2 regions of the Chryseobacterium sp. BIGb0232 genome follow, and region 2 is predicted to be linked to the other one. Evidence: riboswitches for the same ligand, from Rfam matches in the RefSeq annotation. Region 2 holds a riboswitch; the other holds the start of a gene.

Region 1 (16,817 bases), on a different contig from region 2:
ATAGTCTTGTTTATTCTTTCTGTCATTATTTGTTTGAGATACTTTCAGAGATAGTAAGTTGAATAGTAACTTCCAGCCTCCAGCTTCCATCTCCAAGCCATTCTTTAAAGTCAGGAAGCCTGAAGCTGGGAGAGGGAAGTTCTTAAAGCCCGAAATGCAATGATAGTCTTGTTTATTCTTTCTGTCATTATTTGTTTAGGATACTTTCAGAGGTAGTAAGTTGGATAGTAACTTCCAGCTTCCATCTCCAAGCCATTCTTTAAAGTCAGGAAGCCTGAAGCTGGGAGAGGGAAGTTCTTAAAGCCCGAAATGCAATGATAGTCTTGTTATATTCCTTCTGCAATTATTTGTTTGAGATACTTTCAGAGGTAGTAAGTTGGATAGTAACTTCCAACCTCCAGCTTCCATCTCCAAGCCATTCTTTAAAGTCAGGAAGTCTGAAGCCGGAAGAGGGAAGTTCTTAAAGCCCGAAATGCAATGATAGTCTTATTTATTCTTTCTGTCATTATTTGTTTAGGATACTTTCAGATATAGTAAGTTGGATAGTAACTTCCAGCCTCCAGCTTCCATCTCCAAGCTATTCTTTAAAGTCAGAAGCCTGAAGCTGGAAGAGGGAAGTTCTTAAAGCCCGAAATGCAATGATAGTCTTGTTCTATTCCTTCTGCAATTATTTGTTTGAGATACTTTCAGATATAGTAAGTTGGATAGTAACTTCCAGCCTCCAGCTTCCATCTCCAAGCCATTCAAATTCAGTAAAACTACGGTATGACTTCCCTGGAAGTATAATTACCTTTGATTGAGTTACAATTTCATCAAACAATAACTTTAAAGCTAAAACATGAAAAAATTAAACAGAAAAACGTTAAAAAACATTGCCGGGGAAATTGGTATTGAGATTAATTTACCTCTTCCGGTGGGAATCTGTATCGGAAACCTTATTAGTTTATGCCCACCCAATTCCCACTGCAGGGCAGATGAAAAATGTTATCCGGATATTGCAGGTCCTTGTATCAATGGGATGTGTCCATCAGGATATCAATGCCGTTCCGGTGAATGTGTAAGATAAAATAATTTAAGTAAAAAACCTTTATCAAGATTGGATAAAGGTTTTTTATAGCTGTGGCATTTTATCAATATGATAAATGTGGTTATTGAAAATAATTTGGAGTTAACTGATTTCCAGTCTTGAAATTATGAATATTTTTGTTTGACTCCGTCGAATCTTCGATTTCAAGAATAAGTATTAGTAAGAAAAATTATTTATTTTCTATCCTTTATTCCAATTACCTTCAATGCGTTAAAAGTCAAAAAGATGTCATCAAAAACAGTAAGTGATTCCACATCATTGAAACCTGCAGGGATCAAATCGTTTTTATTGAATGATAATTCGATGGAGGTATCATAAGAAGCCACAATTCTTACTTTAGAATATCCGTTATAATCTACTCTGAAGCCCTCGAACATACAGTTGCGTTCTGCTTTCTGATACTCACCGTACTCCTCAAAGCCTGCCATATCTGTTCTCTCATCATCATTGTCATTATGCTCCAGCGATTTCCATGAAGTGTAATTTTTAGGTTCCTTCAGTACATTTCCGTTGGGATCTATAGGAACAAACATTCCCAATGTAAGAGATTTCTTTAAAAAATTAGCATAATTATTCATCAAACTTAATGTCTGAAGGTCAGCATATCCTTCGTGGGCATAATATTCAAGCACGAAAGTAGTCATCGGAATCAGCTTATGAGAAGCATCAGTCGGCATATTTGTTTTTTTCTTTTGGGCCGATAAAAATAGTATTTTTATTTACGTTTCCCAACGTAACATTCGCAATCAAACGGTATTTATACCCATTCTGAATAACAATAAGGAAAGATTGCCATGCATTTTCCGTATCTTCGTCCCATAACAGGAATAATGATAGTGAATACTTCTTTGCAGGATATTGAAGCGGTCCTTGGTTTATACAAAATGGCTTCTGATTTTAAGAAAACTGTATCCGGTGTACAATGGCCGGAATTTGATCAGAACATGATCGAAACTGAAATCAGGGAAAACCGACATTTTAAAATTACAGTAGATGAACAGGTAGCCTGTGTCTGGAGTATTACTTTCGATGATCATCAGGTTTGGGAGGAGAAAAATGATGATCCTGCCATCTATATACACAGAATTGCCACCAATCCTAACTTTCGCGGACAGAAATTTGTAGAACAGATTGTGGAATGGGCAAAACAGTTTGCTCCCAAGCACAACAAATTATACGTAAGGATGGACACTACAGCAGGTAATCAGAGATTAACGGATTACTATGTAAAATGTGGATTCACCTATCTGGGGGACAAGAAAATGACTGATACAGAAGGCCGTCCGGATCATTATCATAATGCTACGATGGGGCTTTTCCAACTTGAAGTATAACCATTCTGTTATTTACAGACAGGCTGAACATCATTCAATAAAGTGACCAACATTTTTCCAGGTTCTTCAAAAGGAATCAGATGGGCTGAATTTTCAAACCATATTCCTTTTTTAAAAGGAGCTTTTACATTCTTAAGCCATTGAGCTGTAGGTTCTGATGGAGTGGTATAATCATGCCTGCCCATTAACATGAAAACCGGAATCGGAAATGTTTTAACACTCTTAAAATCTGTATCAAGAAACTCAGAAAGCACTTTTGAAAGGGTAAATAAACTTCCTTTTCCAATAGCTTCTGCATCATTATATGAATATTCCGGGGATAAGAGCGGAGCCTGAAAAAAATACCTGGAATTGTTTCTGTAGGCAGTTAAACCACCATAATATTGAGGCCATTTTCTTGCAATAATAATTCTCTGACGGGTAATTGGAGTATTTCCGGGATAAGGTGCTATTGAAGCAAGTTCCTTTAAAGCAGTGTCATTTTTCATTCGGGTGGCTTCTTTTACTGCAAAGTCTACACTCAAGCGTTCATTATCTCTGGTATTAATAATCTGCCCAATTCCTACATAGGCATAGAACAGATCCGGTCTCTTCAGTGCAGCCTTCATAGAGATTATTGTTCCCCAGCTATGCCCTATAAGAAGGACTTTTTTCTTTTTATACTTTTCTTTAATCAATTCAGCAAGTTCTATAGCATCATCTACATATTGATTAATATTAATTGTATTCTTCAGACTCAGCGTATCATTAGCATTATAGGTCTTACCGGATGCTCTCTGGTCATAATTCACCACCGTGAAATATTCTTCAACAGGTCTCTGAAACATCCACATCACCGGAGCCATAGGAGAGGCCGGACCACCGTGTACAAATAAAATCACAGGATTCTCTTTATTCTGTCCACGAACATACACCCATTGCTTGGCACCACCAATAGTAGCTTTATATCTTTCCTGAATTCCGTTCGGACTTACTATAGAATCAAGATCTTTGATGATTTCTCTTGCTTCACGATATTCATCCCCAGGTTTCTGATTCTGTCCGAACACTACAATTGAAAATAATAAAGCAATAATTGATATAATTGGATGTTTCATGAAGTGTGTCTAAATAAATTGATTATAAGCACTAAGTTAAAAATATCATTTAGATAATAGGCTGGAAAAAATAAAAGTTAGTTCATGAAATTGAAATAACAATACTTATTTTAGTTATCCATTTGCAATACTTTTTTTTCAGCATCCAGGAATTCATAAACCGGGAAAGCATCACCTTGATTAGTTAATGCAATAATACAAGAATTAGTTTTCAGATCTCTCCAGACTATGCATCTGAAACCATTCACACCACCTGTATGCATGGCCTGATGACCTGAAACAAACCAGCCAAAACCATATTCACTGGGTTTTCCATCTTTTAGAATGGGTAATTCATACATAAGCTTAGAATTTTCAAGGTTCAATAACTGACGCTTACTTAAAGCCCTGTCAAATTTGTATAGATCCGATGGAGTAGAATAGAGGCTGCCATCCCCTAGAGTGAGAAGAAAATAATCGTCAGGCTTTTTATTCATGTCATAACCCTTTGCCATTTTAGCATTGGGAATCGTTTCAGCATCATAAATAAACGAATTTTTCATCTTCAAAGGAGTAAGTATTTTATCTTGAATAAATTGGCCATAGGATTGTTTTGATATTGCAGCAATAATCTCTCCCAGTACAATATAACCACTATTACTGTATTCAAATTGGCTTCCTGAAGGAAACCGCAACTCTGGTTGTTTTTTCAGAAAGTTTAAGACATCCTGATTGGTGATTTTACCTTTATTTAAAATCAAAACATTTTCATAATCTGCCAAACCTGACGTATGATTCAGTAATTGTCGTATAGTTACATTCTGTGCATAGCCTGGGAGATCTTTACTATACAGACTGGCCTTATCATCATAAGACAATAAGTTTTCCTGCTGCAACAGCATAATCCCAACAGCAGTAAAAGATTTGGTAATGGAAGCTATATAGAATGGTGTATTTTTCGTTACCCTACTTTTGTCTTCAAATTGTTTATAGCCCAACGCTGTATCGCAAACAACCTTTCCTTCTTTAACAATAAGAACGGTCCCATTAAATTTTCCTTGTTTATAATAGTCAAGAACAATATCTTTTTCTGACTTTTCTTTACAGGAGAAAAAAACTAGGGTTATCAAACTATATATCAATGAAATCCTGAGCATAGAATTGAGCTTTAATATGCAATATGTCAGATATATACATTAAAAGTTACAAAAATTAAAATTGAAAAGTATCAATTGGCCATTTTCTGTTTCTACTATAATTCATTCATTTTCAATACTTAATTTTCAATTAATTTAAAAAAGCTTATCTTTACGCTAACCAAACAAATCACAATAATATGTCAGTAACACCAGAAGGAGCAAGGAAGGCTCAGCTATCTTTATCCGAAAGAGCCCCCGTCGCTCATGCTGTTCTTTCAGGAGCAGAAAACATTTCAAAATACAGTAATGGAGTATGCCACGATGTGGTTGCTTATGCCCTGTATATGAGAGGAGCCAGCATCAGTCCGGATCAGTTGGCAGGATCGGCAGGTCAGAAATGGCTAGAAACCTTCAACTATTCCGGAGGAAAAAAATGGGATGGATATTCACCTATAGCTAAAGGGAAGGCCATTGGTTTCTACAGACCTATTGATAAGACCTGGTTTCATTCAGCCATTACCACAGGAAACGGCAATGAAATCAGATCCGTTAATGGATTTTCATTAGGTTCTGCATGGTCTGTTCCGGTAGATATGAAATGGGTTCTTGGAAAGATCAATTCTGATGGAACTTTTAATTATGACGGAACTAAAATAGAAGTGTACATATCTCCTTTATAACAGATATCAACAAAAATAAAGCCTCTTTAAAACAACTTTAAAGAGGCTTTTTTATGTCCATATGAACACGATATTTTTTGCCACGAATGCACTAATTATTCTATTTGTACATTTGTGACCACTCTAATTGTATAGAAATAATCCTTCCAGCCGGAAGGACTATTTTTTAGAAAACGGTTTTCCTCTTACTGTTTTTATTAATATTCTGCCCTCATTAGATGAGTAGAGTTGGTATTGAGCTCAATCCCTCTGTCTCTCCCCACAATTACAGTTCCTCCAATATTCGCAAGATGATTTCCAAAAGCACAATTGGGTTCAAAAGCAAAGCACATTCCTTCCTGTAGGACTAAATCTCTGCCAGGATTGGGAAGTCTTCCCACATTTCCATATCGGGCAGCTTGTGGCAATATTTCTATCCCCGGAGCAGTCCCAAATCCAATCGGACCATAAGGATTTATACTATGAATCAAAGGATGTACATGCCATCCGCCAGCTTCTAAAAGTGGTTTTTCCATGACATCTACAACTTCTCCAAAAGTTTTTCCCGATTTCAAAACATCAACTCCTGCTTCATAACACGCACTGGCGACAAGGGCTGCACGCTCAAGATTTGGATGAATATCTCCAACTGCCACTGCTGCCTGATGCTGAGTTTCATACATCCCATACAGCGCAAAGATCTCAGATAAAACAATGTCTCCTTCTTTAATGATTCGAGGAGCCTGTGACCGATATTGCCAGGCAGGCGGCCCCCATCCAATATATTCAGGCCCTGATCCCATTAATATTTCAGCCGTAAACCCTCCCATTGAAATACAGGTTGAAGTAATAGCAGCTGCTACTTCAGCTTCACTTACTCCGGGTTTAACAGTCATCCGCATTGCTTCACTCATTGCTTCCCCAATGTGGGCAGCATATCTGATTAAAGCCAGTTCTTCATCACTTTTTGGAGCAGTCAGTTTGAAAAAATCCATATAAACGGGCTTTATTTCAGCATTTGGAAAGGCTTCCATGATACCTTTCCATGTACGATGGGGGAGCGCTCCGTCAAAATAGAAGGGTGGATAAGGCTCTAAACCGATTATTCCAATCTTAGGTGTATTTGAAAGTCCTTTTTCTTTAAGGATATTTCCAATACTGGCCCCAGTTTTACCAACATAGATTTGTTCAGGCTCAATCCATTGCTGATCTCCACGAAGGGAAGCCTGCATATGGTCAGCGACCATCATTGAAGCAAAAGTGACAACAATTGGCTTTTCTTCCTTGTGAAATATCACAACAGACCCAAGTCTGTCATTAGTAAAATAATGATCAATAGAAAACGGGGCAGGTGCCGCAGATTCTCTGTCTCCGTAAATAATCAGAGTGTCCAGTTCATTTTTTCTCATGATAATGCGTGCAATATCCCAACGACGATCACGCTCTTTCAATGATAAAGGCAATGGTATTTCCATTTTTGTTTTCTTCATAACTCAATCTTTATTAATTATTAAAGCTGATGCAAAGTAAGTGGATCGGTGATCGAAGCATATTATCCCGGAAGAAGAATAAATGTGCAATACGTTTGTTTTATTGGAAAATAAATATCTTCTTTACCTGAAATTTAATTTATAGCATGGAAAGCGTGAGAGATGTTGAAAGTTACAGTATATCTTATGTGTCTGAGAAAATAGGATTACAGAATGTAGAAGGAATTGTCGTAAACAGAGCAGAAGATTCTGTACGAAAGGGATTAACAAATTATCCGCATACTGTGAATGGTTTTATCTGCGCCATCTGTGTAAAAGGGAGGGCAGAACTGAAAATAAATTTTCAGAAAAGACTATTGGAACCCAATATGCTGATGGTTGTTCTTCCCGGTTCTATGATGGAACCGATAGAGATATCAGAAGATTTGCATATAGACACTATTTTTTTCGATCTGGATTTTATTTCCAAAGATTCTCTTTCGAGTAACTACCTGTTTTTTCACGAAGTAAGGCAAATACCATGTCTCAGGTTAAATAATGAAGGTTTTGAGATCTTTAGACAACATCATACGAGTATTTCTACGCATTATCATAGAGAAGAAAGCAGGAGTAAGACAGATATACTTCAATTCCTGTTGTTAGCTCTTTTGGCAGAAGTAAAAGATGTATATAATACTAATGGTGAACAGGGTCAAAGGTATACAAGAGCAACAGAGTTAACAGTTATTTTTTTTGATTTATTATACCGCCATCATAAAGAAGAAAGAAGTGTTTCCTTTTATGCACAGAAAATGCATCTCACCAGTAAATACCTGACTACAATAATACGTAAACAGACAGGGAAGTCTATCCTGGTCTGGATCAATGAAGCGGTTATAGCACAAGCCAAATCTTTATTGAAAACTACCAATCTGTCAGTAATGGAAATTACTGATATATTAAATTTTACTGAACCGTCACTATTTTGTCGGTTTTTCAAAAGATACACCAGCATAACCCCTTCTGCATACAGAAGAAATTAAAATCTGTATCTGGAATTTATTTATGCTTCCATCGTACATTTTGGACATACTCCACTGATGATAAAATTATATTCCTCAGCAATAAAATACTCCGGTAAGCTAATTTCCGGGATCGCGTTTTCAATACACGTCACAGAATGACATTTTTTACAGTTAAAATGTACATGGTTATGAAAATGCTGTTCATGAGTACACTTCCCAATGCATTTTGCAAAATTAACCACACCATCCACATTGACAATCCTGTGAATAGCACCTTCATTTTCAAGGCGTTCCAAAACCCTGTAAATCGTAACTCTATTACACAAATCACCTAGATGCTTTTGAATATCGGAATGGCTCAATGCCACCTCAGAAGCATTAATAAGGTTTAAGATTTCAGTTTTGGCATGCGTATTTCTGACTTGTTTCATATTTTAATGCAACAAAGTTGCGTTATTTAGGTTTTTATATTTACATTTGCAACAAAGTTACAATAACAAATTCAAATCCTAATCTTTTATGAAGTCTAAATTTCTTGATGCAGTAGGAATCTCAGCCGCAGTTTTATGCCTGATTCATTGTATTGTTTTCCCTTTATTGCTTATCATTCCTTTGGGAATATCACATAATCCGTATATCGACCTTACATTTCTTTTGATTGGAACCTTTGTGGTATACAGACAAACAAGGCATATGACCAATCATTGGCTGTCAATTTTATTCTGGGGTTCAATCGGGTTAATTGCTGTTTCAATATTAACTGATTTTATATTTGAAATTCATCTGCCATTGATCTATGCAGGAGCTGCGGGGCTGATTACAGCACATTTTATCAATTTAAAAAAACATAAACATTAGGAAAACATGAATAAAAAACTCCCTGTAACGGTTCTCAGTGGTTTTTTAGGCGCTGGAAAAACAACATTACTCAATCATATTTTGCATAATAAGCAAGGATTAAAAGTGGCAGTTATTGTCAATGATATGAGTGAGGTTAATATTGATGCCAGACTGGTTGAAAATCAAAACACTCTTTCAAGAACAGAAGAAAAGCTGGTAGAAATGAGTAATGGATGTATCTGCTGTACATTAAGAGAAGATCTTATGATAGAAGTGGAACGTCTAGCCTATGAAAACCGTTTCGATTATCTTTTGATTGAAAGTACAGGAATCAGTGAACCCATTCCGGTAGCCCAAACCTTTACCTATATTGATGAAGAAAGTGGAATTGATCTCTCCCGCTTCAGCTATGTAGACACTATGGTAACTGTAGTGGACGGTTTTAATTTCATGAAAGATTTTTCCTCTAATGAACGATTAATGGATCGCAGTCTTACTGATATTGATGGGGATTACCGTACGATTGTTAACCTTCTTACTGACCAGATAGAGTTTGCCAATGTTATTATTTTGAATAAAACAGACTTGATTTATCCGGATACTCTCGGATTCTTGAAATCTGCAATTAAAAAGCTAAATCCTGAAGCGGATATTCTGGAATCAGAATTCGGTCAAATTGATCCAAAACATATTTTGAATACAGGATTATTTGATTTTGATCAGGCACAATCCTCAGCAGGCTGGCAAAAAGAATTACAATCCGGCCACCACACTCCCGAAACGGAAGAATATGGAATAGGTTCTCTGGTATTTAGAGATAAAAGACCTTTTCATCCTGAGAGACTTTGGAAATATCTCAATCATTATCCTGAAGGCATATTAAGAGCTAAAGGACTTTTTTGGCTGGCATCCAGACCTGATGATGCACTGAATTTTTCTCAGGCAGGAGGCTCATTTCGCCTGGAGAAAGCAGGAGTTTGGTGGAGTAGCATGCCTTTGAACCACAGGGTGCAATATACTTCTTTTATAGAAAATCAAGCATTTATTGAAAGCAGATGGGATAAAAACTGGGGAGATAGAATGAATGAGTTGGTTTTCATTGGGCAAGATCTTAACAAAGAACAGATCTTGCAGGACCTCACGGATTGCCTGATCAATGATGATGAAAAAGATTTATTTGACCGGAAAGCAGATTTTGAAGATCCATTTCCTGAACAGATATAAAATTAACTTTTAATTAACGCAACTAAGTTTCATTAAATAAAAATATATCCTAATTTAGGGCTTTATTGATACAATATATGGATAGAAGAAAATTTCTAAAAGGTTCTGCACTGCTTTCAGGGTTATTATCCCTGTCACCCTCTGAACTTTGGAGTTCCAAAAGGAATACTGAACCATCCGGGACCGGAAAAGCAAAGAATATAATATTCATGATCAGTGATGGAATGAGCTTGGGAACTCTTTCTATGGCAGATTTGTATTCCAGAAATATTTTAGGCAAAGAAAGCCATTGGCTCAGTTTATATCGTGAGAAGAAAGTTTCAAGAGCCTTAATGGATACAGCCTCTGCCAATTCGATTGTAACAGATTCTGCTGCTGCAAGTTCAGCTTTTGGAGGAGGAATAAGAGTACAAAACGGGGTATTAAATATCGGTGCTAATGGAGAAAAACATATTCCCATATGGCAGAAATATAAAAAAGCAGGGAAAAAAGTTGGTTGCGTTACTACTGTTACAGTTACTCATGCTACTCCTGCGGGATTCTGTATCAATTCCGCCAAAAGAAATGCAGAACCTCAGATTGCCGAAATGTATGCAGAACTGGAAATAGATGTTCTGATGGGAGGAGGGGATGAGTTTTTCAATCCCTCAAAAAGAGAGGATCAGAAAGATCTTTATTCTGTCTATAAAAAAAAGAATTATCAGATTCTGAAAAATCATACAGATCTGAAAACAATAAAAAAAGAAGAGAAGATACTAGGAATCTTCAATACAGGAGCTTTACCCTACAGCATTGACAAAGCTAATCTTTCTGAATTTGGGAAAACTCCCAGTTTAGCAGAAATGACAGCAGCAGCAATTGATCAGATGAAAGAACATCCGGGAGGCTTTGTTCTTCAGATAGAAGGTGGGAAAGTAGACTGGGCTGCTCATGCCAATGATATAGCCGCATTGATTCATGATCAGCTGGCATTTGACGAAGCTGTGAAAACCGTGATGGATTTTGCTGAAAAAGATGGAAATACCTTAGTGATTATCACTACAGATCATGGGAATGCCAATCCCGGAACCATTTATGGCACTGATACCACTAAAAATTTCAATAGTATTTCAAACTATCAATATACCAATGAATACATTCTGAATAAAATTCATAAAGATCATTCTGCTAAAGATATCAAAGACTGGATATTTGAAGCTAATAAGCTTGTTTTAAGTAATGATGAAGCCAAACATTTGCAAAGTTTTTACAATGGGCTTGAAAAAGAAGAAGGGCTTTATAATTATAAAAAACTACCGTTCAAACTGTATTCAGAAATTCAGAAAAGTCGGAATTCTGTAGGCTGGATCAGTATGGACCACTCAGGAGACTATGTAGAAGTAGCGACCTTTGGACCTGGAAGCCAGCTTTTACAGCCTTACATTAAAAATACGGATCTGCATCATCTAATGCTGAACGCAGTTCCTTTATAAATTTAAAATTTTCATATCATATTTATATTTTTATTTGGTTTTAAAACAGGCTCTCCAAAATGATTTGAAGAGCCTGTTTATTTTGTACGAAATTATTACCCCGTTTATTGAGAAGACTTTCTGCGGCGTGTAGACACTTTTTTATCCAATTCTTTGATATCCTGTCTCAATTCCCTGAACATTTCCTTGAAATTATAGCTTTCATAATCTCCGGGCTCAAAATCTTCCGGAAAAATTCCTGAAGCATACTGCCAGATCTCTACAATATCTTCAAACGGAATATCGTATGGTTCATAGAAAGAGTTATCAGCAGTTACACAAATGGCATTTCCTTTATTCTCCTTAAAACGTTTATACGTAATCCCATCATTCTGGGTAATGAAAACATAAGTCTTACCAGGTTTAAGCTCATCGATTCCCTCTACATACTTTCCTACAATGTATGAACCACTTCTGAATGGAGGCATAGAATCTCCATCTGCCGGAAATGCTCTGTATTTTCCATTGTTTAAAAAGGGAAGGGCAATACGCTGAAGACTTTCAATATATCCCACATCACTATATCCCTCCAGATATCCCATAGAAGCTTTCTGAGGAATGATTTCTATGGTATCATTTCCAAGATCATCCACAGCTACAGGAAGAACAATTCTGTTATCCGGAAGCTTCAGCATATCTTCCGTTGAATATTTCTGAAGGTCTACGGACAGCAACAGATCTATACTGACATGAAAATATTTGGCTATCTTAATAAGAAGCTCCATAGGAGGTTCTGAAATTCCGTTTTCGTATTTAGAATATCTCACCCGGGAGATCGTAAGGTCATCAGCTACGTTTTGTTGAGAAAGCTTTCTCTTGGCTCTCAAAGAGCGTATATTATTTGAAAAAATTGACATTGATAGAAGTATGTCCACAAAAATACAAATTTTACGCCCTGTGGTCAATAATCAGAACAGCATTTACCATAAAATTTAGAGAATTTTATCACTTCTTAACTAAAGCAAGAAAAATCAGCTAATAAAACACCTGTTTTTTACAGTTGTAGCCTCTGTTTTTACCTTTAAAACCTCATTTTAACAAACATTAAATATTAACCATTAAAAAGTTAATTTACATTGAAAATATTAACTCCAACATTTAAAATTTGAAATATGTTTTTTAAAATTTAGTGAATCAATCAGATACAAACAAAAATGATATACACAATATTTTTCGTTTATATTAATAAAATATTAAATAATAAAATTGTTTAATTATTTTATTCAAAATAATATGAGTTTATTATTAATTATCATATATTTGTGATGTATTAATCATATAAAATTTTAATCATGAAAAATTTCAAAAAACTAGACAGAAACGAACTAAAATCAATTTCAGGAGAAGGATTACTTGATCCAATCGGAGGTTTACTAGGAGGTCTAGGAGGCGTTGTTGGTGGCGTTCTTGGAGGAGTAGGTACTATCGTAGGTGGCGTTGTTACCGGAGTAGGTTCTACAGTAGGTGGAGTTATCGGCGGTGTAGGTACTGTTGTAGGAAATGCTTTATGCCAAACACAGTGTGTAGTTAATGGTGTAATCCACATCAAATTATTAGAGTGTGGTTCTACTTGCTAATCAGCAACTCCATTAAAAATTAAAAAAGTATAGCCGCTCTAAAAATAGAGCGGCTTTTTTATTTTTTTATTCTGAGTATGATACTAAATATATTACACTCTGACAGGTTTTTAAAGCCTGTTAAGTTTTAGATAAATAAAACAGTCATTTTATAAAGTCAAGCCCTGATTATTTTTTACTTCAGCCATTACAAAGGTACTGTGTGTACTTCCTATAGAGTCTACAGAACCAAGCTTATTAAATACAAAATCCTGATAATGTTTCATATCGCGAACCTGAACTTTCAACAGGAAATCAAAATCTCCGGAAATATTGTAACATTCTGCCACTTCTTCAATTTCCAGGATTTCTTTTACAAAATCATAGCCCACAGAGCGGTCATGAATTTTCAATTTAATCTGGCAGAATACTGTAAATCCGCGGTTAAGCTTTTCTGCATCCAGAACTGCTGCATATCTTTTTACAAAGCCTTCCTGTTCCAGTCTTTTTACCCTCTCAAAAACAGGAGAAGGTGACAGATTAATTTCCTTAGCAAGTTCTTTAACGGTCAATTTTGCGTTGTTCTGAAGCAGTTTCAGCAGTTTTATGTCCTTATCATCAAGTTGTTCCACAGAATATTATTCTTTTATATTTTAAAATCACCCAAATGTACAGAATTATATTCTCTAAAAATACATTTAAAAAGCTTAATTTATCAAATATCAAATGCTTTATTGATTATTTATTCTGTATTATTAATTTTATACAAAATTAAAATCTTTTACCAAAGCTAATTTTGTTAAAAGATCAGTTCTTTACAATCTTCATCAAACAGGAAAGGTTTTACTTAAGGTAGATTAATAGGGAATCGTGTGAGAATCACGAGCTGTCGCGCAACTGTAAGTAACACATCAAAGGTTTCTGTCCTTAGATATCCACTGCCAAAAGCGGGAAGGATGACAGAAACTGTTACAAGTCAGGAGACCTGCCTTTACTGAATGGACAATGCTTTCGCGGTCTGAAGCTTTTGAGTCATACAGATGATCTATTGCAGTACGTTTTATCTCCGGGTGAAACTGTACCAACTGCTTATATCACCTGATTTCAAAAATTTCTATCCCGAACAGCATTCCGAAGCATTCAAAGAGCATTTAAAATAAGTTTAATTTAAAATTTGTAAAAATGCAAACTCACATTTTGGGCTATCCGCGTATTGGTAGCAAAAGAGAACTAAAAAAAGCCTGCGAACAGTATTGGTCAGGTAAAATCGTTTTGGAAGAACTTCTTACCGTAGGAAGAACCATCTGCAGTCAAAACTGGAACCTTCAGAAAGAAGCAGGAATCGATCTTATCCCTTGTAATGATTTTTCCTACTACGACCAGGTGCTGGACATGAGCCTTGTGGTAGGAGCTATTCCAATACGTTATCATGAGGTAGCTCTTAAAAAGAACAATTCGGAACTGGATCTTTACTTTGCCATGGCAAGAGGATATCAGAAAGACGGATTGGATATCACTGCGATGGAAATGACGAAGTGGTTTGATACCAATTATCATTATATAGTCCCTGAATTTTATAAAAATCAGCAGTTTAAACTTACCTCAGATAAGGTTTTCAATGAATTTGCCGGTGCAAAACAGGCAGGGATCAATGCAAAACCTGTAATTATCGGTTTGGTTTCTTATTTACTTTTAGGAAAGGAAAAAGAAGAAGGATTTGATAAGCTGGATCTTGCCCATAATCTTCTTCCAGTTTATATTGAGATCTTATCAAAGTTACAAAGCCAGGGTGCTGAATGGATTCAGTTTGATGAACCTTTCTTAGCCTTAGACCTTACTGAAAAGGCAAAAGAAGCCTATACTTTTGTGTATGCTGAGCTTAGAAGACAGTTTCCAAAACTTACATTCATTGTAACGACATATTTTGAAGGATTAAAAAACAATCTGTCTCTTGCAGCCTCACTTCCTGTGAATGTACTGCATATTGATCTGGTAAGAAACCCTGAGCAGCTTGAAGATGCACTTGATTCTATTCCAGAAAGCCTAAGCTTATCTCTTGGAGTGGTAGATGGCAGAAACATCTGGAAAAATGATTATGAAAAATCTTTATCTATCATCAAAAAAGCAGTTGAAAAATTAGGATCTGAAAGAGTTTTTATCGCTCCTTCATGTTCTCTGCTGCATTCACCATGTGATTTAGATTTTGAAACCGGTCTTCAATCTGAAATCAAAAACTGGCTGGCTTTTGCCAAACAAAAAGTAAAAGAAGTGGTAATCCTTAAAGAGCTGGCTTCGGAAACTTCTGATCATAATATTCTTCTGGATTTTGAAAACAATAAAAAAGCCGCTTCAGACAGAAAAACATCTTTACTGATTCATAATGAAAATGTAAAACTAAGAGCACATTCTGTTACAGAGGCAGATTCGCAAAGGAAAAATTCATTCAGTGTCCGTAAAGAGGCACAACAAAAGGCATTACAGCTTCCTTTATTTCCTACAACAACCATTGGGTCATTTCCACAGACTGCTGAAGTAAGAAGCTGGAGAGCAAAATTCAAAAAGGGAGAACTGACTGCCGAGCAATATGATACTTTATTAAAAGAGGAAACCCAAAGAACGATTCGTTGGCAGGAAAGCATCGGAATTGATGTTCTTGTTCATGGTGAGTATGAACGTAATGATATGGTGGAATATTTCGGAGAGCAATTACAGGGATTTACTTTTACTAAAAACGGTTGGGTACAGAGCTATGGAAGCCGTTGTGTAAAGCCACCAATCATTTTTGGAGATGTCTCCAGACCTGAACCTATGACCGTTTACTGGTCTCAATATGCTCAGTCTCAAACGGATCAATGGGTAAAAGGGATGCTGACAGGACCTGTAACCATCTTACAATGGTCATTTGTACGTGACGATCAGCCTCGTTCCGAAACCTGTAAACAGATTGCCCTGGCGATCCGTGATGAAGTTCAGGATCTGGAAAAGGCAGGGATCAGAATTATTCAGATTGATGAACCGGCTATCCGTGAAGGTCTTCCATTGAGAAAAACAGACTGGCAAAATTACCTGAAATGGGCTGTAGAAGCGTTTAAAATCTCAGCAAGTGGAGTAGAAGATGCTACCCAGATCCATACGCATATGTGCTATTCGGAATTTAATGATATCATTAAGAATATTGCAGATATGGATGCTGATGTGATTACAATAGAATGCTCAAGGTCTCAAATGGAACTTTTACACGCTTTTGCAGACTTCAAATATCCTAATGAAATTGGCCCTGGTGTGTATGATATTCATTCACCGAGAGTTCCTTCCAAGGAGGAAATGACTGAACTGCTGAAAAAAGCTCAGGATGTAATTCCTTCAAACCAGCTTTGGGTCAATCCGGACTGTGGTTTGAAAACCAGACATTGGGAAGAAACAGAAAAAGCCTTAATTGCTATGGTTGCAGCTGCTAAAGAGGCTTCTGTAGAATATGCATCTTAACTATTTTCAACCTTATATCAACCAAAAAGCATCCAAGTTGGATGCTTTTATTTTTTTAATTATTTTGAGACTGAAAACATTCACAATTTCAATCTATGATTACATTTAAATTCCTCCCATTACATACATGTTTTCCATAGTAGGAACGGGGCTTCCGCCTTGTTTTTCAAGAGTAATAGCAAACGCCTGCGCTTTTGAAATAGTAGCCAAAGCCGTTTTACTGTCTTTATCTTCAGTATACATTCCTGCATTTACCGGTTTCCCATCTTCAAGAGCCCAAAGCTGATACTGCATTCCTGTTGGAGCTTTAGGGAGATGCTCACCATTAAGGTATACTTTTTTTGTTATTCTATCCCAGAAAACCATTGCTTTGGCTTCCTGGTGCTTTTCCACTCCTTTTAACATCACCAT
Region 2 (16,817 bases):
TTATTGATCTTACCTGTGAAGAAAATTCCGTCTATATACATGATTCTCAATTCATATTCTTTATCAATATAAGGCTGAAAAATCATGGGACAATAAACTATATCTGAAAGATTCTCCAATATTTCCTCCTCAATAATCATTGTGGAGACCAATCCTTCACCACTCATTGTTTTCCTGATTACACTATGAAGCTTGGCAATAGCTTTTCCTGAACAGTGCTGATCAAAAAAAGCTTTTACCTTCTCTTCATCATTGGAAAAAAGAGTTGGAGGAATAATCAGATTATTTCGTTTAGCTAATTGCAGCTGAAGCATTTTATTGCCGTCGATTTTCTTTTCATTCTCATAGGGGTTGATCCAAGGAAGATGCTCCAGTTGGGTAAACAGGTTGTAACGGAGATTTGTATACTCATTCAGAAATATCTTTTCATACTCCTGATCCAGTTCTTCAGGCACCTGTATGCGCCATGCCTTTCTGTGCCATACTCCTTTAATCGCATCGGAATGTATTGTTGTTCCATACTCATCAGTGATCTCAAATGAGTTCTCGCTGATACTGATCTTCTGAAAATGGTTCAGCCGGTCGGAATTCAGTCTGAAATAGGGAATATTTTTAGAAGAAAGATATTGAAAAAAATGATCAATGGTATAAAAATCCTGTGAGTGGGTAATACAGAGAATCATTTGCCGGTTTTATTAAAAGGGGAAACTTAACATTTTAAGTTTCCCCTTTTGTTACAATTTTGTTAATATGTTACTTACTGTAAAACCGTTATTTTATAGTAAAATAGTATCATCATCACCATCAGAAGGATATTTCATCGTATGATCCATATCGCTAAGCTTAGAAGTTGCACCGTCTAAAGTAGGTAGTGTAACAGCATCTCTTTCCGGAATTGTAATAATGGATCCTCCTGTTACTGTTTCCGGATCTTTAAGTTGTTTTTCAAGGAATGATGCGAAAAATGGCTTCTTTTTTGATTTTTTGTTTTCCATAAGTTAATATTTTTATTTATTTGATAATCGAATATACAAATTTTTCAACTTACAGGGAAATAAATTGATATTTTAAGATAATTTTAACATATTATCAAAATTTAAAGAATATTTTTAACCAATACCAAGAAATCCTTTAACAACATTTGCGAAATCAACAGGATTTTCTGCCTGAACCCAATGCCCAGCATTTTTTACGGTTACGATTTTAGCTTTTGGAAATTGCTGCTTTATTCCATATTCATCCTGAGGTAAAATATAATTGGATTTTTCTCCTGCTATGAATAAGGATTCTCCTTCAAAAACACCGAATTTCACTGCATTAGATACAAATTCATTATATTTTTCAGATAATGTTTTAAGATTGAACCTCCAGTTCAGTTTTTTATTATCATCCCAATACAGGTTCTTTGTTAAAAACTGTATCGTTGATCTTTCCGGAATATACTGAGTCAAAACAGCTTCCACATCATTTCTTGAATTTACGGTATTAAAATCTACCGTTTCCAGAGCTTTGATGATTCCCTGATGGTGTGGCGGATAAGCTTTTGGTGAAATATCCACTACGATCAGTTTCTCTACTTTTTCAGGATATTTGATGGCAAATTGCATCACAGCTTTCCCTCCAAGAGAATGGCCTAAAACATGGGCTTTCTGAATTCCGTAATGATCCATATAACTGGCAATATCATTTGCCAGATCATCGTGAGACATATCGTCAGAATGAAAACTCCTTCCGTGATTTCTGAGATCAATAAGATGTACGGGGAGATATTCTCCAAGGTCTTTCCCGAAGCTCCCCCAGTTATCAAGCATTCCAAACAGCCCGTGAAATACTAAAAGCGGCGTAGCGGTTAAACCTTCGCCAAATATTTTTGAATTTAAGATTTCCATATTTTTAAAAAATAACAGATTACCATTTCGCCAATCTTTTCAAATAAGACTGAACTGTATTTTCCAATCCCATATAAAGCGCCTCAGAAACCAAAGCATGCCCGATAGATACTTCTAAAAGATTTGGAATATTATCTGAAAAATATTTCAGGTTTTCCAAACTAAGATCGTGGCCGGCATTGATTCCTAAACCGAATTCCGTAGCTGCAACTGCAGTATCATAATAAGGTTTAATAGCCTGTTCTTTATTAGACAGATAATGTTTTGCATAAGCTTCCGTATACAGCTCAATTCTGTCTGCACCAGTCTTTGCAGCAGATTCTACCAGCTCAGGCAAAGGATCAAGAAAGATAGAGGTACGGATTCCTGCATTTTTAAATTCAGTAATGATCTCTGTAAGGTAATCCAGGTGTTTTTTAGTATCCCAACCTGCATTGGAGGTAATAGCATCATCTGCATCCGGAACCAGAGTTACCTGCTCTGGTTTCACATCCAATACCATATCAATAAAAGACTGATGTGGATTTCCTTCGATATTAAACTCAGTCGTCACCAATGGTTTCAGATCATAGACATCTTTTCTTGTAATGTGCCTCTCATCCGGCCTTGGGTGAATCGTAATTCCCTGACCTCCGAATTCCTGAATCTTTATAGCAGCTTCCGTCACACTTGGTGTTTCACCTCCTCTTGCATTTCTTAATGTCGCAATCTTATTGATGTTTACGCTTAGTTTTGTCATTTTTTTATTTAGATGTTAGATAGGGAAAGTTAGAAGATGGAAAATTGGGGCTGGAAGTTTATCCAGCTTTGTACTTCTTTTTGCGTTCTAATTTCATTATCATTTAAAATTGAATTTATTTTTTGAGAAAGAGATACATTGTCTGCTTTCTGTTCTATACTTTAACACTTACCTGCATTACCTGAAGTTCAAACTCTTTGGATGCTACCAATAAATGGTCAAAAATATCAGCCTGAATCTGTTCGAAATGTTCCCATTTGGAATCATTCGCAAAACAGTACACTTCAAGAGGAAGCCCCTGCGGAGTAATTTCTAACTGACGAACCATTCTTGTGGCATTTTTTTCAACGTCCGGATCACTCTCTATATATTTCTGTGCATAATATCTGAAAACACCTATATTGGTAAGCTGTCTTCCGTTAATGGTTTTATCATTATTGCTCAGACTTTGCTTTTCTCTTCTGATTTCCACTCTTTTTTGTTCAAGATAATCAGCAATAAGATTAATTTCTTTTAAACGTTCAATATCCTCATCGGTAAGAAATTTGAATGAATTAATATTAAAATAAATAGATTTCTTGATCCTTCTGTTATTGGATTCAGACATGACCTGCATGTTTTTGATCTCCGTGGTCAGGAAATCATAAGTAGGAATAGTGGAAACTGTTTTGTCAAAATTGGTAATTTTGGTTGTCAGAAGACTTATTTCCGTAATATTTCCTTCTATACTGTATTTGGGAATACTGATCCAGTCACCTACTTTCATATTTTTGGAGGTCGCCACATGAATTCCGGTTACAAATCCCAGAATAGTATCTCTGAAAACGAGAACCAAAACAGCTGTAATAGCTCCCAGACTTCCAACAATGGTTGTTCCTTTAATTCCGAATACTACACAAAGTCCCACAACAGAAAAGACAAAGATTCCCAGAATTTTTACAGTTTCAGAGATCGCATTCAATGCCATGATCTTATAAAAATCCTGCTTGATGGAGAAATAATTTCTGAATGCCGTTAATGATCTGTACAGCATCCCAGCTAAAATCATTACTAATCCTAAGTTAACACATCGTATGATGAAAATGGTCGTCTTGGGTAACGCTCCTTCCGGAAAAATAGATCCCTGTATTCCACCCACAACAGTCAGAGCAGCAAAATGAGCTACTGAATTGGTAATTTTGGACTGATAAATGGATTTAAGTACCGGAAATTTTTCTTCGTTGTGAAAAAGACGGAAAATAAAATTGATAACAAATTTAAAAACAAAATCTACAATTAAAAATACCGCACACAGCAAAGCCAGTTTTACAATAATATGAATAATCCAATCCAGCCCGGATGGAGAGATCTGGGTGATATATAGGTATAACTGTTCGCTTATTTCCTGCAAATAGTTCTTGGTTTCCTGTAGGTCATCTTTCATTACAGCAAATTTATAAAATTAAGGATGATGATGTTACTATTCACAATCAATTTTCATCCCAAATTTTAAAACGGGTTATAAATTTCCTCTATATCATTCAGGAAACTCTTCTATTTTCATCATCAGCATATTTGTTGAATCACTGAGGTTTCATATCTTCGTTTATATTTTAAAGAATGGATACAACTGTCATTAATATTCTCTGTCTTATTTTATTGTTTGTCGGCATATTGGGAACATTTCTTCCCGTTTTACCAGGGCTTTTATTAAGCATCTGCGGCTTGCTGCTCTACAAATTCGGGACGGATGCTGATCTTCCAATGATCTATATCTGGGCTTTTGGAATTCTCACAGCAGCTTCTGTTGTTTTAAGCTATGTGATTCCGGCAAGAACCAACAGAAAATATGGGGGAACGCGCTGGGGAAGTATCGGATCTGTAATAGGAACCATTGTCGGAATATTCATTCCAATTCCTTTGGGTTTCCTGATTGGAATGTTTGCTGGAGTATTTATCGGTGAAATGCTTCATGACAGCAAGGATATGAACAAGGCTTTACAATCCACTAAAGGGGCCTTAATCGGGTTTATTTATGGTACGGGATTCAGCTTTGTAGTGGGTGTGGCAATGTTTTTGGTAGTACTTCTTAATATGTTTGATATTATTTAATCTAAAAAAATAAGAAATCATGTTCCATAAAGCCATCTTATTCAGTCTGGGAATTTTTGCATTAACAGGATGTGATGCCCAAAAGAAAGCCAAAACGGATTCAAAAAACTCTGAAATGACAAGCCATACAACGTCTAACGTCCAGAAAAACGGGATCATTTATCTGGACGAAGGAGAAAATAAGTTTCTGAAAGAATATCAGATGAATATTACCTTCAAAGGGATCTCAGAGGATAGCCGCTGTCCTGAAGGGGTAAACTGTATCTGGGCCGGAGCCGCTCTTGCTCAGGTTGAAGTGATGGGGATCTCTACCCGACCTGTTCTTTTAAATCTTGCCAGCATGGATTTCCCGAATCGTAACTATCATCAGTCTGCTGACTTCAATGGGTACACTATCACATTGCAGGAAGTCAATCCCTATCCTAAATCAGGAGGGACTACAGAATTAAACGGAAAATATAAAATAGGAGTCAGCATCAAAAAAGCCGGAGCTTCCTCTGATACTACCAGGAAATAGGCTTTTTTCCTTTGGAAACAAGATATTCATTAATCTTTGAGAAAGGCTTGCTTCCGAAAAAACCTCTATAAACGGAAAACGGTGACGGGTGCGCCGATTTCAATATAAAATGCTTAGCCGGATCAATAAGTTCGGCTTTTTTCTGTGCAAAAGCTCCCCACAATACGAAGACCACATTTTCTTTTTTATCAGAGATCTCCTTAATAATATAGTTAGTAAAGGTTTCCCAACCTAGATCTTTATGGGAATTGGGTGAATGGGCACGAACTGTCAGCGTTGCATTCAGTAAAAGAACCCCCTGCTTCCCCCAGTCATCCAGCTCTTTAGAAGTTCTTACGACTCCAAGATCATCTTTTAATTCAATAAAAATATTTTTAAGCGATGGCGGAGCAGTTACCTGTTCTGAAACAGAAAAACACAATCCGTTAGCCTGATAATCGTTATGGTATGGATCCTGACCAATGATAACCACCTCCACATCATCAAATGGTGTTAACTCCAATGCTCTGAAAATCTGATTTTTCGGAGGGAAAACTTTGGTAGTTGCATATTCATTCTTTACTTTTTCCCAAAGAGTTGTAAAGTATTCTGTACTTTTTATCGGGGTTAAAATTTCTGTCCAGGTCATAATGCAAAAGTAATTAATATTAAAATAAAAGCATAGGTCAGACTTTAAATATCTTGACTTTTCTTTCAATTAAAATAGAGGAAAAACAGGATAACACAATGGATAAAGCGATTAACAGAAAGCTGTTCCAAAGTTCTGAAGATACAAGATCAATTTTAAGTATCTCTCAAACCAGTTAAGGACTTTATTTCATTCTATATATAGTGTGTACTATCAATCTGTTTGTGGCTAAAGATAGAAAAAACTACTGGCACCGGTTACTAATACCTTCTTAAGCTAAAAATAATATTGTCGGGATGGCGTTCATCTTTTTGATATTCTTCAAAAATGAAATGATGTTTTAAAAGAAGCTGCTTAGAATTTTCATTGAATCTGCTTGTAAAAGCTAAAACCTCCTCCAGCTGCAGTTCATTAAACCCATAATCCAAAACAGCATGAAGAGCTTCAGACATGATTCCTTTTCGGTGATGCTCCGGCAGTAATTCATATCCAACTTCTGCGGTCTTTCTGTCTTCTGAAAAATTCCACAGGCATATCGTTCCGATAAGACTGAGATTGTCTTTATATGAGATTCCCCAGAAAATAATTTCTTTATTCTGAGTTTTTCTTTTGATGTGCAGGATAAATTCTAAGGCATCATAATTGGTTTTTGGAGAATTCCTTTTTACATATTGATTGATGACCTCATTGCTCCTGATACGCAGGATCTCTTCAGTATTAGCCTCATTGATAGCTTTTAAGACCAGGCGTTCTGTTTCCAGTTTCATTTATTCTTTCGTTATTTTATCCTTCTATTACAAAGACTGACTTACTTAAAAACTCACCTGTCTTGGCATCAAACAAATAAGCAAAGGCAGGGGCAAAATCAGCTCCTTTTTCAGGGTGAGGCCTGCACACAATTCTCCAAAAATACTTTCCATCTTTGTCAAAAGCATTCATCATATAAAGCTCGTCTTCTTTTTCAATGTTGATATTAAAATCCCTTTTCATAATCTTAGCCATATCTTTTCTGGTAAAAATACCTATTTCCCTTAATGACAAATCCTGATCAGTCTGCTCAATCAGCTTTCCATATTTTGAATATTTTTTATGAATTCCAACAGGTGTACCTTTACAATATAAACCTTCGTATTGTAAAGCATAAGTATATTGATTATAAAGAAAAGTTGTGGCATAAACACTGTTTTTTTTCTGTACATCTTCTCTATACTCTCCGCTGCTTTGTTGCCACAGAGTAATAACGTTACCCCCATTTTCATAGGTAAAAGTTCTGTTGCCTGTTATGTTTTCTTTATCTGTAAGACCTATATGTTTTCTAAACTTTTCAATATCCATTTTTTTAACCTGTGAATGAACCGCTGCAGATAGAAAAAGGGAAATAAACAATAAGTTTTTCATGATATATTTTTAAGATGGTGTCCTATCAGATTCCTCTCGTCATCAACTTATTATCTCTTAAAAAGCTATCCGTACCAGCATCTAAACCAATAAACAGATACATTCTATATCTTACCGAGGATCTTTCTTCATAAATTATTAATCCTCCGTTATCATTTTTCTTTACGATTTCTTTTTTAGAATTATCAGTCTGCTGACTGAGATTAATAATTCTCTTCACCTGATCATCTTTAGAGCTTTTTATACCATAATTTCCAGCTTTCTTATAGCTTTTAAAACGTTTTTTATTTTCAATATTACTTCGTTTTCCGGAGTCAGTTTTTTTAATCTGAGCCTGAATACCTACCGAAATGAAAAGCAGGATAAAGAATAATTGTTTCATGGATATAGTTTGTAAATCATTCAAATATACGTAATAATCAAAATTCTCACTAAATTTGCACTGTGTATATAGATAAAGAAGATTTAGACGAATTAGAGTTTCCGCAATTGCTCGCGGAAATCTCCCCATTTGCGTATTCTCCGAAAACAAGAGAAAAAATTCTTCAACTTCGTCCGATGGAAATTGACGAGGCAGAACTTTCACTGAAAAAAACGTCAGAATATCTGTCGAGTTTTGAAAGTTCAAATGCGATTCCGTTTGATGAATATGAAGATATTGAAGGTGAGCTGAAACTGATGCTTATTGAGAATTACCGTCTGGAAAACAGTGCTTTCATCAAAATAAAAACCATCACGGAACAGATCGGAAGATTACAGAAGTTCTTCCCTACCATGCCGGAAACATTTCCTACTTTACTGGAAGAGGTTTCTATCCTGGAATTCAGAAAAGAGATCATCGATAAGGTAGATAAGGTCTTCAACCGTTTTGGTGAAGTAAAAAGTGAGGCTTCTCCGGCCTTAAAAGGGATAAGAACTGAAATCCAGCATGCTAAAAAAGCAATTCAGGAAAATTTCAACCGTGCTTTGACCACCTACGGACAAAGTGACTTTTTGGATGATATACGGGAAACTATTATTGATGATCAAAGGGTTTTAGCGGTAAAATCAGGTTTTAAGAAAAGAGTTCCGGGAAGAACCCTGGGAATTTCAAAAACCGGTTCTATCACTTATATTCAACCGGACAGCGTAGTAAAACATTACTTTAATCTTCGTGAAAACGAGGAGGAAGAGAAAAAAGAGATTGATAAGGTTTTAAGAAAACTGACAGCAGAACTGGCAGAATTTCAACCTCAGCTGTGGAGGTATCAGATGTATATATTTGATCTGGACCTGGTAAGGGCTAAAGCTAAGTTTGCAGACCTGGTCAACGGAGTTCTTCCAAAGATCAACCGTCATAAAACATTAAAATTAAGAGAAGCCTTCCACCCTCTATTATGGTTGAGAAATAAGGTTGAGAACAAAACGATTCATTCCCAGACCCTGGCTTTAACGGAGCACAACAGAATTATCTGTATCTCCGGACCTAATGCCGGTGGAAAATCAATTACATTGAAAACAGTGGGATTACTGCAACTGATGATTCAGAGCGGTATTCTGGTTCCTGTACATCCAAAGTCTGAGATGTTTTTCTTTGAGAAGATCATGACTGATATTGGTGATAATCAATCTATTGAAAACCATTTATCAACGTATTCATCAAGGTTAAAGAAGATGTCCGGAATCATTCGTGAGGCTGATGCTAATACGCTTTTACTGATTGATGAGTTCGGAACAGGTTCTGATCCGGAACTGGGAGGCGCGCTGGCTGAAAGTTTCATGGAATTTTTCTATGATAAAAAGAGCTTTGCAATCATTACGACGCATTACACGAATATCAAACTTGTTATAGAACAGCTTCCGAATGCTCAGAATGCGGCAATGCTTTTCAATGAGGAAACATTGGAGCCTATGTATAAACTTGAGGTTGGCCAGGCAGGAAGTTCATTTACTTTTGAAGTTGCTGAGAAGAATAAAATCCCAAGATTTATCATTCATTCTGCCAAGAAAAAGGTAGAGCATGATATTGTGAATCTTGATAAAACAATTGTAAAGCTACAGCAGGAGAAATTTGAGGTTGAAAAACTGAAATCTGATCTTGCCGAAAGAAAAGAGTCTGTAGAAGACAAACGTGATAATCTTCAGAAACTGAATGAACAGCTGCAACAGAAACTGTTCAATTTCCAGAAACTTTATGAAGAGGAACACCGTAAGCTTCAGTTTGGAAACAAAATTGAAACTTTCATCGACAGCTATACGAAAGGGAAATCCAGAAAAGACGTTGTGAAGGATTTTGTAAAACTGCTTGAACAGGAGAAGTTCAGGAAGATTGGTGCTGATAAAGATGAAACCAAACGTCTTCAGGTGGTTAAAAGAAAGATCACCCAACAGCTTAAAAAGGAAGATGTGATTGAAAAAATTGCTGAAACGAACGAGAAGCTGGAAGAAAAGCGTAAGAGTGACCGTGCAGTCTGGATGAAAGAAGGCCAACGTGTCCGCATCACCGGAAGTACCAGCGTAGGAACCATTGAGAAAATTTCCAGAAATAAGGTTATTGTTAACTATGGAACCTTCAAGACAACGATCGATGCGGATGAATTAGAGAGAATCTAATCTATTTTCAAATGGATTAATTTCAGAATTTGAAAATTAACGGAATACAATAATGGAAGAGAGTGTCTGAGGATGCTCTCTTTTCTTTTGTACATTATCAATATAATTTTTCTTACTTTTAAGCAAAACAATAATTTATGAAACCATTAAAAGTACTTTCAGACCTTCTTCCTATACCGAGCTATACAGTTATCATCCTCTGTTTTTTCTTTCCTTTTTTCCTGATAAAATGTGGGGATACAACCTTAATGTCTATTAAAGGAACTGATCTGGTAACAGGGGTTTCCCAACAGGCAATGAATGAACGTATGAAGGAAAACCTTAAGCAGAACTCTCCTTTTGGATCAGCTTTTGGAAATGATTCAAGCGATAAATCATCAAACACTGATAGTGAATATTCTCCTCTAAATGATTCGAAGGATAAAAAAGGTAAAGAAAATATTCCGCCGAGCCCGCTTATCATCATTGCATTTTTAGCTGCTATTGCAGGAATTGTCATTCACCTGATCAAAAGTATTAAGAAAAAGTATATTTATCATATTTCCATTTCTCTGGTTGGGCTGATCTCTTTATTGGCCTTCTATCTGACTTTCCAGTCCAAGATGGAGGGATTGGGAAACAACCAAATAGGAATGGGATTGGGAGGTGAAATGACCATTAGTTATGGTTTTGGAACAGCTTTTTATATATGTGGAGCATTATTCCTGTTCCTGATGTTATTTTTCGGAGTCTTTTCATATTACCTGAAAAATGATCCGAAAGCTATTTATGATTCATCTAATCAAAGATCAGACTCTTAATACTGATTTGTAGATGAAAAACTATTCTAATATGGACAAGATATATCGATCATTATTTTTAATTGGAATTTTCAGTATTTCACCTTTTATGAGTGCACAGCAGAAAACACCCAATCCGGCACAAAAATTCAGTACGATAAAAATTGATGATATTTCAAAGGAAAACCTAATTATACCTACTTATGAGACCCTGGCTTCCTATGCCAAAAAAAAGCAGCCAGTCAATGGGACATTTTACAAAGTAGGACATGATAAAGACAACAATAAACATATTGCTGAGCTGAGAGACAAATCTGACAACCCTATTCCATTAACGACTTATGAATTCAAGGACGGAATAATCAGCCTTATTCTGACTGGTAAAAAAGATACACAGAAGTATTATACAAGAACAACTGAAAATACAGGATATACCCAGCAATTCTCTGACTCATTTAAGACCCAAGTTGACTTCTACAAAAATGGTTCAATTCATACCATAAAACATTTTGGATACGGAGTAAAAGCTTCCGGTTATCCGCGAGGAATATGGTACGCTTATTCTGAAGATGGTACATTACAACAGAAAATAGACCATGACTCTCATTTCAGGATGACTTTTTATGATCTTCTGACTATAGCGGATTCATATGGATCTCCCTTTATAGGTATTGATAGAGCTTTTAATGACATTCATTCCTATTGGTATATTTCACTTTCTCCACATCCAGAAGATAGAACGACAAAAGAGAGAACCCTATTGGTAGACGATAAAACAGGGCAAATAATATACCGTATCGTCGATGGACAAAAAAAATATTTGAAAACCAAAGCCTATGATAAACTAAATCTCAGTAAAGAATCTCTGGAATGGTTACAGGAGAATGACAAGTATTATATTCCTGATGATGAATTTTATAAATTATTCAGAGGATATTGATAATTTCAGTAAATACCTTTTTATTTTACCCATCCAAAAAGCATTTAATTTATATATTTGGGAATCTAAAATTTGTTAAGATGATTTCAGTAAACAAAGCATTGTACCTGTCTGCTTTCAGTATTTTTTCTTTAGCCTTCGTTAAAGGGCAAAACAAAGTTCCTTTTGGTGTTGTAAAAGCTGAAGAAGGCTACGCCAATGTACGTGTACATAAGGATAACTATAGGAAAATTGTAGATAAGATCCGTATGCGCAAAGGGGATGTTTTTGTTTATGTAAAGCCGGCTCCTGGAGAAACGGAATGGATCTGGATCAAATATCCTGAAAAGCAGGACGAAGATAAGCCTTTTGTACGCTATGAAACTCTTGATAAAGAAGGAATGGTAAATAAAGAGCGCATTGCTTTTATCGATCAGCTTCCTGCTTATACTCCGTCCAAATCTAAAAACGGAAGATCTCTAATCTTCACAGACAATTCTGATCCTAAAATTCCTACTGCTCAAAGAAGCAAAGTCGTCATTGATGTTTACCCATCCAATGCCGGTTACCGTAAAAAGGAAAAGGATGCTGAAGGAAAACTTCTTACTATTGATAAAGTAAAACCTTGGGGTATCGGAAATGATCTGCCTGAAGGGATGACGGAAATCAAATCGATCAGACTTCAGCAGCCCGGAAGAGGGTCTGTTTTCGTGAGAGAAGCTATCAAAAATATGTTCCAGCCTACTATGGATTTTAACAATGTAGGGGTAACTTCACTGGACAATGATAACATTTTCCTTTATATGATCAATGGTTCGGGAGAATACAGGTATACCACTCTGTGGACCATTAAAAAGGGAAGAGTAATCAGCCAGATTATTTATCATAATCCGGAATAAATTCATTAATTTTGCAGCCGAAAAAGTTTTAACGCTTATTCATCATAGAAACTGGTTCTGCATCACCGCAGATTAAAAGGGAACCGTGTGAAAATCACGGACTGTCGCGCAACTGTAAGTAACTGAAATCTTTATTAAAAGATCCACTGTGCGAGGCATGGGAAGGAGATAAAGATGTTACAAGTCAGGAGACCTGCCGCTTTCTTAAACAAGAAACTTTCGCGATCTGAAGTTTTATTGATCTGATGGATTATTTCAGGGATTTCCAAAGTTCCTGTCATTATTCTGTTGTTTTGATACTATTTCATTTCGCTTTAATTAATAATGAAATATGACTACAGAAGAAAGAATTGAAGCTGCCGAAACCAGAATCTTTAAAGCGGTTTTCCCTAACACAACCAATCATTATGATACCCTTTTCGGAGGTACTGCCATGCAGCTTATGGATGAAGTAGCCTTTATTGCAGCGACTCGTTTCGCAAGAAAAAGAGTGGTAACAGTAAGCAGTGATAAAATCGATTTTAAAAAACCTATTCCTGCAGGAACGATTGTAGAGCTTATCGGAAAAGTTTCATATGTTGGAAAAACCAGTATGAAAGTAAGTGTGGAAATCTATACAGAGCAGATGTATTCTTATGAAAGAGAAAAAGCAATTGTAGGTGACTTCACCTTTGTAGCAATTGATGAATTCAAGAAACCAATCCAGATACTATAAATAAAAATTTTCGGGCGGCCTTTGGCCGCCCGAAAATTTTATGATATTTATTTTACTCTAAATTCAGAATAAAACATTTCTGTTTTTTTGATATCAGAAAGGCCAAACAAGTGACTTTTATTAATTACAGGAATAACTTCCAGCCTCCATGTTCCCAACTGACCATCCTTATCAAACTCAGATTATTTTAAGACCTTTTCTGTTTCCAGACCTCTGCTCAACAACATTTCAAAAGCCTCTCCCATTTCGTCTGACGCTCTGGTAATAGCATTTTCAAGCATATTTCTGATCTGTTTTTCAGTCACTCCAGCTTCTGTCCAGCTTTTCCCGGAAGTATAGGAATTAAGAATAAAAGGCATAATTCTGTCGATAGAACATGCAAAAATAGCATCTGGAGTTGCTTCTTCCTCAAACTCAAGCCATAGATTAAAGAATTCTGTTCTTAAAGGTTCATCCAGAATTCCGAAGATCTTCTGTGCGGAAATCTTTTCTCTTTCAAACTTCCCCACCATTGCTGCCTCATCAAAAAGGAAAGTATCACCTGCCTCAATCTCTACAAGATCATGAATCGAAAGCATTCTTATAACTCTTAACAAATCAATATCTGTGCGGTTTTTTGCATACGGATAAAGGATTTGGGCAAGAATAATAATCTGCCATGAATGCTCTGCTGTATTCTCTCTTCTGGAATCGTCTGCATTATAATTTCTTCGCTGTACATTTTTCAGGGCATCTACTGCCAGGATAAAATCAATTTCTTTCTGGATCTTCATCTTACTTATCTTTATTATATTGTTCTGATGTATATACCTTGGTTTTGGTTACCCATTTATTGTTTACTTTTTCTTTCGTGATCACTTTTACATGGTCTTCACTAGTCATATCCACTTCTTTTTCAAAAACTCTATCCAGTCCTTTATTCGGAATTATGGCATATTCTGTAGTGAAAATATCACAACATCCCGATTTTCCGGAAGTGATAAGACGTTTGCGTTTGGAATCAACATCAAAAATATCAAACCCATTCGATGCCAGATCCGTAAGCTCTTTACTTTTTACAAAACTCATTCTTGTACTGTTGAAAACGTATACATCATATGAAGCACTGTGATAGTTCCCCATATTTCCGTTCCTTATAGCTATATCTTCGGTACCATCAAAATTAAAATCATCTATGATAAGCGATCTCTGTTCATCGGTCAGCGTCATCATTTTTCCGGGCCTCGGTTTTTGATCCGGCTTTAAGTCTATTACCAGGTCATCAGATACAAAAGTCTGGACCTTGGTATTGTTGTTATTAAACAGATCTACTGTACTTTTGCCTTTACAACTACCTTCAAAACAGTTTTCAGAATGAATGACAGCACTATAATTTTTTGATATATTTTTGACTTCAAGCTGGTATTGCCCAAAACATAAAGGTCCTAATAATATAAAAGCGGATAAACTCCTGTAATAATTCAAAATATTCATGTTCATAGTAATATAGGTTCAAATGTTTTTTAAAAACGTCCAAACAAAAATACGAATCATTACTCCGATTTCAAAACCCAAACGTATTTACATGAGTGACAAAACTTGAAAAGATAACAGTCAGTTCTGTTATTTTGAATTTTGGATATTTTGTACACAAAAATTATCCAAATACTTCACTAATTATTTGGATCACTATACATAAAACACATTTTTACCACAGGTAAAAAACCAGGTATATAAACTATCAGTAAAAACGGTTTTCATCCTCTATATTTTTCCAAAATTCATCAAAATCTTAAACTTTTCAAAAGACTTTTTTCTCAAAATAAGATTTTCAAAAATATGAATTAAAAATTATAACACTGATTATTAGTTAATTAAATGTTTTATTTTAAAAATTTCACTACTTTGTATTGCATAATACCATTTTATTTACATATCTTTGTAATGTAAAATTAGAATAGGCTCAACTAGCTAGGAGCATTTTTCTAAAAATATAACCTAATTAACAAACTTATACAAGATGAATACTGAAAATACCAAAGCGCAAATGCGAAAAGGAATTCTGGAATTCTGTATTCTAAGTCTCATTAATAATCGCGAAATGTATGTTTCCGATCTTATAGATGAGCTGAAAAAAGGAAAACTGGATGTAGTGGAAGGTACCCTCTACCCTCTTCTTACAAGACTTAAAAACGGAGAGTTTCTCTCTTACAGATGGGAAGAATCTACAGGCGGGCCACCCCGAAAATATTATCAGATCACGGAAAAAGGAAAACTTTTCCTGAATGAACTTCTAAATACGTGGAATGAGCTTACAGCCTCAGTAAACCAAATCACACAACAACATTAAAAAACAAAGCTATGAACAAGACACTCTCAATAGGACTCGCAGGTTTTTCTTTTACGATAGAAGAACACGCATATATAAAGCTCAGCGATTACCTGAACGCTCTGAGAAGCTCACTGGATGCTTCCGAAGCAGATGAGGTAATGCATGACATAGAAATAAGAATGGTGGAGATCTTCAGAGATTCTCTGGGAAAACGTGAAGTGATCAACGATACAGATGTAGAAAAAGTAATCGCACAGATCGGAACCCCTGAAAAAATCGAAGAACAGGAAGAGGCTTATTTTTCTGAAAAAAATACAACTAAAAATACCAATACAGGAACTAATTACTCAGATAAGAAACAATTGTTCCGTGATCCTGAAAAACAAAAAGTAGCAGGTGTTTGTGCTGGTTTAGCTCAGTATGTAGGAATGGATATTACGGCTATGAGAGCGATTTGGCTGGGGGTTTTCGTCTTAGGAATCTTCACTGCAGCAATCTCCTCTTCATTAATAGGTCTTCTTTATGTAATTCTTTGGGCCGTACTTCCAAAGGCTGAAACTGCAGCAGATTTCCTGAAAATGCAGGGAAAGCCTATGAACTTCGACAATCTTAAGAATGAGTCTAACAAATTGGTACAGTTTGCCAATGAATCCACTCAGAGAGTCGGAGAAATCTACAACGAAAACAAGCCTTACATCAACAATGCAGGAAGTGGAGCATGGAATATAATCAAATATATTGTAGGAGGAATCTTCGTATTGATGGCGGTAGGAAGTATTATCGGAGTATTTGTGTTATTTGGTCTTTTCGGAATGGATACAGATTTTCCCGGGGCTAATCAGATCAGATTTTATATGGATGATCAGGGACTTGATAAAGTATTGGCAGCCATAATGGTAATCGGAAGCTTAATCCCTGCTATTCTGTTCAGTTTATTAAGCATCAAGATCTTTTCTCCAAAAACAAAGTTGAGAAACATCGGATGGGTAATAGGAGGTTTATTCCTTCTTCTAATAGGACTGGGAACTTACTTTGGAATCAGTATGGCTAAGAAAAATCTGATCTACAAAGGAAGTAAAGAAGATACTGAAAATGTAGCGATCAATACAACTTCTGATACGATATATGTAGACATGAAACAGGTAAGTATTCCACAGAACTACAAAGCGTATGATGATGATATTTATTCGGATAAGAAAAATGTGTATGAAGAAGATTATGTTTCTGTAGAAGTTACAAGAAAGCCGGATATCAAAACACCATACCTTATTATCAAAAAAGAAGGAAACGGATATAACTTCCCTATCCAGCTTACCGTTCCTGTAGAAGTAATTAATAAT

What was found. Region 2 has a riboswitch for cobalamin ahead of M2372_RS03690 (acyl-CoA thioesterase). Riboswitches for the same ligand answer to the same signal wherever they lie in the genome.
Region 1: another riboswitch for cobalamin. It lies ahead of metE (5-methyltetrahydropteroyltriglutamate--homocysteine S-methyltransferase); the one in region 2 lies ahead of M2372_RS03690 (acyl-CoA thioesterase).

Annotation. Positions count from the first base shown of each region.
Region 1 is NZ_JANUEH010000016.1:74,191-91,007, reverse strand. It holds gene M2372_RS24375 (hypothetical protein) at 1-90, opposite strand, end outside; gene M2372_RS24370 (hypothetical protein) at 839-1,066, shown strand; gene M2372_RS24365 (hypothetical protein) at 1,261-1,764, opposite strand; gene M2372_RS24360 (GNAT family N-acetyltransferase) at 1,918-2,421, shown strand; gene M2372_RS24355 (alpha/beta fold hydrolase) at 2,430-3,518, opposite strand; gene M2372_RS24350 (serine hydrolase) at 3,629-4,627, opposite strand; gene M2372_RS24345 (hypothetical protein) at 4,834-5,316, shown strand; gene M2372_RS24340 (Xaa-Pro peptidase family protein) at 5,514-6,785, opposite strand; gene M2372_RS24335 (AraC family transcriptional regulator) at 6,932-7,807, shown strand; gene M2372_RS24330 (Fur family transcriptional regulator) at 7,828-8,220, opposite strand; gene M2372_RS24325 (MerC domain-containing protein) at 8,309-8,647, shown strand; gene M2372_RS24320 (GTP-binding protein) at 8,654-9,853, shown strand; gene M2372_RS24315 (alkaline phosphatase) at 9,931-11,325, shown strand; gene M2372_RS24310 (LexA family transcriptional regulator) at 11,430-12,221, opposite strand; gene M2372_RS24305 (bacteriocin-like protein) at 12,657-12,941, shown strand; gene M2372_RS24300 (Lrp/AsnC family transcriptional regulator) at 13,091-13,552, opposite strand; cobalamin riboswitch at 13,742-13,928, shown strand; gene metE (5-methyltetrahydropteroyltriglutamate--homocysteine S-methyltransferase) at 14,103-16,406, shown strand; gene M2372_RS24290 (anti-sigma factor domain-containing protein) at 16,512-16,817, opposite strand, start outside.
Region 2 is NZ_JANUEH010000001.1:852,498-869,314, forward strand. It holds gene M2372_RS03615 (MvdC/MvdD family ATP grasp protein) at 1-683, opposite strand, end outside; gene M2372_RS03620 (microviridin/marinostatin family tricyclic proteinase inhibitor) at 777-995, opposite strand; gene M2372_RS03625 (alpha/beta fold hydrolase) at 1,110-1,889, opposite strand; gene M2372_RS03630 (pyridoxine 5'-phosphate synthase) at 1,909-2,628, opposite strand; gene M2372_RS03635 (mechanosensitive ion channel family protein) at 2,783-4,051, opposite strand; gene M2372_RS03640 (DUF456 domain-containing protein) at 4,228-4,719, shown strand; gene M2372_RS03645 (hypothetical protein) at 4,739-5,236, shown strand; gene M2372_RS03650 (uracil-DNA glycosylase) at 5,223-5,864, opposite strand; gene M2372_RS03655 (GNAT family N-acetyltransferase) at 6,125-6,631, opposite strand; gene M2372_RS03660 (hypothetical protein) at 6,648-7,262, opposite strand; gene M2372_RS03665 (hypothetical protein) at 7,288-7,644, opposite strand; gene M2372_RS03670 (endonuclease MutS2) at 7,707-9,854, shown strand; gene M2372_RS03675 (hypothetical protein) at 9,992-10,654, shown strand; gene M2372_RS03680 (hypothetical protein) at 10,686-11,573, shown strand; gene M2372_RS03685 (hypothetical protein) at 11,654-12,451, shown strand; cobalamin riboswitch at 12,487-12,667, shown strand; gene M2372_RS03690 (acyl-CoA thioesterase) at 12,783-13,166, shown strand; gene M2372_RS03695 (HD family hydrolase) at 13,349-13,939, opposite strand; gene M2372_RS03700 (XAC2610-related protein) at 13,941-14,645, opposite strand; gene M2372_RS03705 (PadR family transcriptional regulator) at 15,166-15,495, shown strand; gene M2372_RS03710 (PspC domain-containing protein) at 15,507-16,817, shown strand, end outside.